Mesorhizobium onobrychidis: one gene and its partner. The protein of the gene in region 1 interacts with the protein of each later gene in a pairwise test. Links are inferred from orthologs where the notes say so. Each region holds a gene or a part of one and is shown in the gene's direction. Other genes may lie near its edges.

What was found.
Region 2: the proteins of grxD (region 1) and IHQ72_RS07260 interact in binary tests that used the Escherichia coli proteins (3 or more experiments, as listed by UniProt). The link is inferred for Mesorhizobium onobrychidis from one-to-one orthologs.

The regions. Positions count from the first base shown.
Region 1 is NZ_CP062229.1:4,741,368-4,745,008, forward strand. What follows is about bases 1-2,729. They hold grxD (Grx4 family monothiol glutaredoxin), read left to right. Parts: upstream 1-1,061; coding sequence 1,062-1,397; downstream 1,398-2,729. Other genes in these bases: purL (phosphoribosylformylglycinamidine synthase subunit PurL), read left to right, coding at 1-298; IHQ72_RS23635 (BolA/IbaG family iron-sulfur metabolism protein), read left to right, coding at 385-618; IHQ72_RS23645 (multidrug effflux MFS transporter), read left to right, coding at 1,649-2,729. Outside these bases: more of IHQ72_RS23645, read left to right, coding at 2,730-2,809; IHQ72_RS37510 (UCP034077 family protein), read right to left, coding at 2,830-3,147; IHQ72_RS23650 (hypothetical protein), read left to right, coding at 3,478-3,641. UniProt on the Escherichia coli protein: Monothiol glutaredoxin involved in the biogenesis of iron-sulfur clusters.
Region 2 is NZ_CP062229.1:1,477,733-1,481,395, reverse strand. What follows is about bases 349-3,099. They hold IHQ72_RS07260 (BolA family protein), read left to right. Parts: upstream 349-1,448; coding sequence 1,449-1,751; downstream 1,752-3,099. Other genes in these bases: IHQ72_RS07255 (acetolactate synthase large subunit), read right to left, coding at 1,779-3,099; IHQ72_RS07265 (J domain-containing protein), read right to left, coding at 626-1,255; cobS (cobaltochelatase subunit CobS), read right to left, coding at 349-502. Outside these bases: more of cobS, read right to left, coding at 1-348; more of IHQ72_RS07255, read right to left, coding at 3,100-3,332; IHQ72_RS07250 (alpha/beta hydrolase), read right to left, coding at 3,486-3,663. UniProt on the Escherichia coli protein: Transcriptional regulator that plays an important role in general stress response. Has many effects on cell morphology, cell growth and cell division. Acts by regulating the transcription of many genes, including dacA (PBP-5), dacC (PBP-6), ampC and mreB.

The DNA.
Region 1 (3,641 bases):
GGCGTCCGGCATCGGCGCGACCGTCCCCGGCCTGGTCGGGACCGATCCGATCCCGGTCTGGTTCGGCGAGGATCAGGGCCGCTATCTCTTGACGCTGTCGATCGATCCGCAGAGCAAGGAATGGGATGCAATTCGCGAAGAGCAGAGCAAGCTCGGCATCTTTGCGCCGTGGATCGGCTCGACCGGCGGCAATGACCTGAAACTCGGCGAGGCACGGGCGATCCCTGTCAGCGAATTGACCGCTACCCACGAATCCTGGTTTCCTCGCTTCATGGCAAATGAGGTCGTGGACCCGTGATATGATCGAGTGGGGTCGTTTGGGTGTGGTTCATCCGCCATTTCGATCATATTTATGAGATCACGACCTGAACAAGGAATCCTCGCATGGCAATGGACGCGCACGACATCGAACGGCTGATCAAGGAAGGCATTCCGGACGCCAAGGTGACGATCCGCGACCTGGCCGGTGACGGCGACCATTATGCGGCCGAGGTGGTGGCCGAAAGCTTTCGCGGCAAAAGCCGCGTCCAGCAGCATCAGATGGTCTATGACGCGCTGAAGGGCAATATGGGCGGCGTGCTGCACGCGCTCGCTTTGCAGACCAGTGTGCCGGACTGAGCTTCGGCGTCCAACCCCTCGTTACTTTTTCGCCGAGACGGCAATCATCGGCCCTGCCGGATATTTTTCGCCGACGATCGATCTCTGGCCATTCGACCGCGCCGAGACCGCCCGTCGAAGAAAAGCGCGTTGGGACAGTGCAGCGCATCGCGGAACAGGCGTGCAAAGCTGCCGAGACTGACTTGCGAGCACCAGATCGCGATTGCCTGAGCCAGAAGATCAAGGCCAGCGTAACGGGCACAATACCAATCAGGATTGCCGCGCCATCTCGCCTTTTATCGCTTCCTTGGGAAAATAGCTGGCCGATGCTCTTGGCCCAATATCAAGCCATCCTTTGCGCCATTTGCGTGACGATGCGGCAAACGTCTTGTTTCAGGCAACCTATGGGTTTATTTGAAAGGCATGTTTCGAGCCCGACTCCCGCGGGCATGAAAGGATTCTCTATGAGCGGTATCAACGACTACATCGACAGCGAAGTGAAGGGCAACGACGTCGTCCTTTTCATGAAGGGCACGCCCGGTTTCCCGCAATGCGGGTTTTCCGGTCAGGTCGTGCAGATCCTCGACTACATCGGGGCCGACTACAAGGGCGTCGACGTGCTGACCTCGGCCGAGCTACGGCAAGGTATCAAGGAATATTCCAACTGGCCGACGATCCCTCAACTCTACGTCAAGGGTGAATTCGTTGGCGGCTGCGACATCATCCGCGAGATGTTCCAGGCAGGCGAACTTCAGACGTTCCTCGTCGAAAAGGGCGTGGGCGTAAAAGGCGCCGCCTGAATTTTGTTTGCGCATGATCCTTTCCGAAATCGATCCCGATTTCGGGGTCATGCGCTAAACGCCGGGCCAGCCCCCACCTCGGCAGACTGAGTACCTCCCCCGTATTGGGGCCTAAGACGAATGAATGCGCTGGTGCGCCGGCGCTTTTCGTTTGAAGATCGGACTTTGCCGTGGATCAGCATGCACAAGCGCCGGAGGCAAGCACCTTGCCTATTCCGCGCTGGGAATTCATCGCGCTTTGCGCTGCGTTGATGGCGCTCAACTCGCTGGCCATCGACATCATGCTGCCGGCGCTGCAGCAGATCGGCGCTTCGCTGGGCGTGGAAAATGAAAACCACCGCCAATATGTGATTGCCGCCTATATTCTGGGCTTTGGCGGCGGGCAGCTCTTCTTCGGGCCGATCTCGGACCGTTTCGGACGCCGTGCTCCGCTCGTCGTAGGACTGGTGATCTATGTCGCGGCGGCGGCTGCGGCGGCAATCGCCCCGTCATTCGCTATTCTTCTTCTGTGCAGGCTGGTGCAAGGCATTGGTGCGGCGGCCACGCGCGTCATCGCCGTCTCGATCGTGCGCGACACGTTCGAAGGTCGCCGCATGGCTGAGGTGATGTCGCTGATCTTCATGGTGTTCATGGCCATTCCGGTGGTGGCGCCAGGCATCGGCCAGTTCATCATGCTGTTTGCGACCTGGCACTGGATCTTCATCACCATGGCGGCGGGCGCGCTGATCGTCTCGGCCTGGTCGCTGCTGCGCCTGCCCGAAACGCTGCGTCCCGAACATCGCCGGCCGCTGACGGCATCATCCGTCCTTGGCGGTTTCCGCATCGTGCTGACCAATCGCATGGCGCTCTGCTACGCCTTTGCCAGCACCTTCATCTTCGCGGCCATGTTCGGCTTCATCGCCTCGGCACAGCAGATCTACGTCGATGTGTTCAAAGTCGGCGAGATGTTCCCGGTGATTTTCGCAGGGATCGCCGGCGTGCTCTCCTTTTCGAGCTATCTGAATTCGCGCCTTGTCGGCCGCATCGGCATGCGCCGCCTATCGCAAAGCGCGCTGCTCTTGTTTCTGGCCATCAGCCTCGCCTGGCTGGTCGTTTCCATCCAAATGAAGATGCCGCTCTGGCTTTTCATCACCTTCTTTGCCTGCACGATGGTCCCGTTCGGCGCACTCGGCGCGAATTTCAACGCACTCGCCATGGAGCCGCTCGGCCAATTGGCCGGGACAGCGTCGTCCATTCTGGGTTTTATGCAGACCTTCCTCGGCGGCGTGCTCGGCACGCTGATCGGCCAAGCCTTCAACGGCACGGTGACGCCCTTGGCCGCCGGATTCTGCAGCGTTTCGCTTGGCGCATTGGTGATGGTGCTGATCGCCGAGCGCGGCAAATTCTTCCAGCCGCAGAACCCGCCGGTTTAATGCACATTGCCGGACCCGCTCTAGGATTCACCCCCACTCGCTGCTGTGAAGCGAGGGAACAGCGTACGCCCTGCGATCGCTCCACCCATGCGGTCCGAAACGGGCAGTGGCAGGGCCTTATCGAGAGCCTCGAGGACGGAGGCGACGAAGGCCCGGTTGAGGCTGCCATCATCCCCTAGACTAAACGGGCAGTTCCACAGGAGAAGCGGACGTTGGGACGTTATCTGCCGAACTTCCGGTTTTGGCGCAACCCCGACCTCCAGCGTCATCGCCGCCGATGTCTGCTTTCGGAAGCGGAAGCTGATCTCTACGGCCGACATGGGGCGCAAAGCGGTCATTGCGCGCCGCGCGATGAGTCGCCAATGGGGTCCATCTCAAGATCTTGGCGCGAGTTGGACGACAGCATCATCCGCCTGACCAAGCGATAGGGGAACTAGTTCACAGTTCGGAATCGGCTAAGTAGTTGTAATTGTTAAATGCAGAACCTGTGAACCAAAATGCGGTGGTTCACAGCTTCGGAGAAAAATCGCTTGAAGAGAACGCTATGGCCCTCTCAGCCTCCGATGCAGTTCACAGGTTTTCTGTCGGAACCGCGCAGAACACGGGGATTCCGAGCGGCAGCACGGCAATCGGAGAATAGTTCCGCAGACCGACTGGCGGAGGGAAGGGTGCTGGAATCCAACATTCTCCACATCGGGCCGGTCGATCCGCGAGGCCGCCGCCACATAGTCATGGACCGGACGCCCAACAGCAAAATTCTTTCACTCGATGTCGAGGTGGAGACCGAGCAACTGCTGAAGAACGAGAAGGCGGCCGGCTATTTTGTGGTCAG
Region 2 (3,663 bases), 3.3 Mb from region 1 along the record:
CGAGCAGCGTCAGCCGGCCGGACGATTCCAGCACACGCTGGATGACGAACATCACGTCCGGACGGCCGGCATCGTACTCGTCGAAGCACAGCGCGACATTGTGCTGGTAGGCCCAGGGCAGGATGCCGTCGCGGAATTCGGTGATCTGCAGCCCTTCCTTGACGACGATGGCGTCTTTGCCGACGAGGTCGATGCGGCTGACATGACTGTCGAGATTGACGCGCACCATAGGCCAGTTGAGGCGGGCGGCGACCTGCTCGATATGCGTCGACTTGCCGGTGCCGTGATAGCCCGACACCATGACGCGGCGGTTGTAGGCAAAGCCGGCGAGGATCGCCATCGTCGTGTTCTTGTCGAACAGGTAGTCGGGATCGATGTCGGGCACATGCTCGCTCGTCACCGAATAGGCCGGCACCACCATCTTGGACTCGAAGCCAAATTTCTCCTTCACCGGCACGGTGGTGTCGGGCAGGTTGGCGATGTCGCGATCGACCTTGTTCATCTTTATCAACGTCTCCACGGGCGAAACGCCGCGTTTCGCCGGCAATCGATTTTGTTCGGGGGCGGTCTTAAAGCCTTTTCCAACCTTATGAAAGTTGGAAAACGACACGGACCGTAAGGTCGCTCAGCACAATCCTGCCTGCTTGAGCACGCGATAGGCCTGGAGCACATCGCGGAACCGGTCTTCCGAACCTCTGTCGCCGCCATTCGCATCGGGATGGTGGCGTTTCACCAGTTCCTTATAACGCGCCTTGATGTCCTTGCCAGTCGCCTTTGTATCAAGGCCAAGCGTTTCCAGCGCCTTGGCCTCAAGCGGCTTGGCTTTGCGCTCGCGGGCTTCGCGCGGATCCTTCGGACCTTTGAACAGGTCGAACGGATCGCGCATGCGGTTGTAATAGCCGGCGCGGCCGGAACGCTGCTGGGCGAAATCGGGCGAGGAGCGCGTCGAGGCGCCGTTGACGCCCATCTTCCATGTCGGCCGGTGGCCGGTCATCGCTTCCTTCTGAAAGCGGGCGATCTCGGTATCGGGGACACCGGAGAAATAATTGAAGCCCTTGTTGTACTCGCGCACATGATCGAAGCAGAACTGAAAATACTCGCCCTCCTTCATGCGTCCGACCGGCGCGCGATGGGTGCCGGCCTCCTTGCAACCGTCCCACTGGCAGATCGGCGAGCGCGACTTCAGCTCCGCATCCTTCTCCGGGCGGATGCGGATTTTCTCGAAATATTTGGGGTACGGTTTCATCTCACCCATTTATGGGCTGTTCGCCGGTGCGAAACAAGAATTGACATTTTCGCGATGATCGCCCTAACCGCTGAATCGCGGCATAAAGCGGGCGATCGGCGAATTTTGTCGCGGCGGCGGCACCGCGCGTCCTTCTGGACGCGCAAAGGGCACCGATTTTCGGGGGTCATGCGCGGGCCATATGTGGTGAAGGGAAGTACGAATGTCCATACAGTCAACGATGGAAGGCAAGTTGAAGAAGGCGTTCTCGCCGGAGCGACTGGTCATCATCAACGAAAGCCATCTGCATGCCGGCCATCACCATCAGGACTCCGATCATCACGGCACCTATGACGGCACCGGCGAGACGCATTTCCGCGTCCGCATCGTCTCCTCGGCCTTTGCCGGCATGAGCCGCATCGAGCGCCACCGCGCGGTCAACGCATTGCTGGCCGAGGAGCTGAAGGCTGGTGTCCACGCGCTGGCGATCGAGCCGGCCGCGCCGGACGAAAAGACGCGCTGGTAAGTTTCCAAGGCGGGTCGCGAATCCCGGTCAGATCAATGCTTCGATGAGAAACGGCCCGGGGCGGGACATGGCGCTGTCCAGCAGCGCGTCGAACCGCTCGCAAGTCTCGGCGCGGGCGGCTTCTACACCCATGCCATTTGCCAGCGAAACCCAGTCCAGCGCCGGTTGGTCGAGATCAAGCATGCGTCTGGCATTCTCGCCAACAGCATTCACGCCGACATTGCGCATTTCGCCATGCAGGATCGCGTAGGTTCGGTTCGAGAAAACGATCGTGACCACGTCGAGCTTTTCCCTTGCCTGCGTCCACAACCCCTGCACGGTATACATCCCGCTGCCATCCGCCTCCAGGTTGACGACCTTGCGGCCGGGACAGGCAATCGCCGCCCCGGTTGCCAGCGGGATGCCTCCACCTATCGATCCACCGGTGGTCATCATGTAGTCGTGCGGCGCTGCGAAGGCCGATAGGGCGAAGTAGCGTCGCGCCGAAGTGACGGCCTCGTCGCAGACGATGGCATTGGCGGGAAGTCTTCTCGCCACCAAAAGCGCCATTGCATCGTCGGTCAGCTTACCGCGCGGGGTTGACTCGTCGGGAAAGGCCGTGGCGATGGGAAGCTGCCGCGATGGCCTGACGCCAAGTTCCTCGCGAAGCGCCGCCAGCGCCGCCTTCAAATCCTCGCCGTGCGCGGCCAGCGTCAATACATCACAACCCTCACGGACGAGCCGTCCCGGCTTTCCCGGATATGCAAAGAAGGCCACCGGTTCCTTGGCGCCGACAAGGATCAGGACATCGATGTCGTCGAGCAAGGCCCGGGCGGCGTCGATCGGATAGGGGATGCGCACGGGCGCGACACGGCCACGGCCGCGCTCCATGCGCGCGATCAGAACCTCGCCAAACACGCGAACATCCATCGCCGCCGAGATCTGGCCGGCGATCTCGAGCGCATCGGCGCGCGCCGCGAGCCCACGCACGACGATGCCCGCGCGCCCTGGAGCGGCACGTATCGCTTCGGCAATCTTGCGGACAACACTCATGTCGACCGAAGGCGACAGGGGAAGCTCCACCGTGGCCAACGAGACCGGGCTGGCATCGCCCCAAGCCGCGTCCGCCGGCAGGATCAAGGTCGCGATGCCCGGAGGCATCAGCGAGGCGCGAAAAGCCGCTTGCGCGGCGGGCGCGATGTCGGCCGGACCCGCGATGCGACGGACCCAGTTCGACATCGGCGCCGCGAGGCTTTCGATGTCGCTGGTAAGCGGCGCGTCAAGTTCAAGATGATAAGAAGCATGATCGCCGACAATGTTGATCATCGGAATGCGGGCGCGCCGGGCATTGTGGATATTGGCCAATCCATTGGCCAGTCCAGGGCCGGTGTGGAGCAGCGTCGCGGCCGGCCGGTCGGTCATCCGGGCGTAACCGTCGGCAGCTCCCGTCACCACGCCCTCGAACAGGCCGAGCACACAGCGCATTTCGGGCTTGCGGTCGAGCGCCGCGACGAAATGCATTTCAGAGGTGCCGGGGTTAGCGAAGCAGACGTTCACGCCGTTCGCCAAAAGCACGTCGCACAGGACGTCGGCCCCATTCATGAACTTCTCCCTCGCATGTCGACCGAACGGCAATTGAGCTGGCATACGCCCCGAGAGCAATATCCCGCCGCCGACTTTGACATGATCCAGCTTGAAGGGCGGCCGCGATCGCGGTGGACATCGAAAAGCCAGGCGAAGCGATCGCCAGCGAAATCAGACGATCGTCGCCTTCAGGAAAATCATCACCGCTGCGGTCAGGGCATCGCCCTCCTCGCCGAAATCGCGATTGATCGACATGTGCGAATAGGCGCTGCCGTCGAACAGCGTGACCTCGGTCCCGGTGGCGCGCAAACGCTCGGCGAAGGCCCTGGAATCCTGTTCCCTCCCCTGT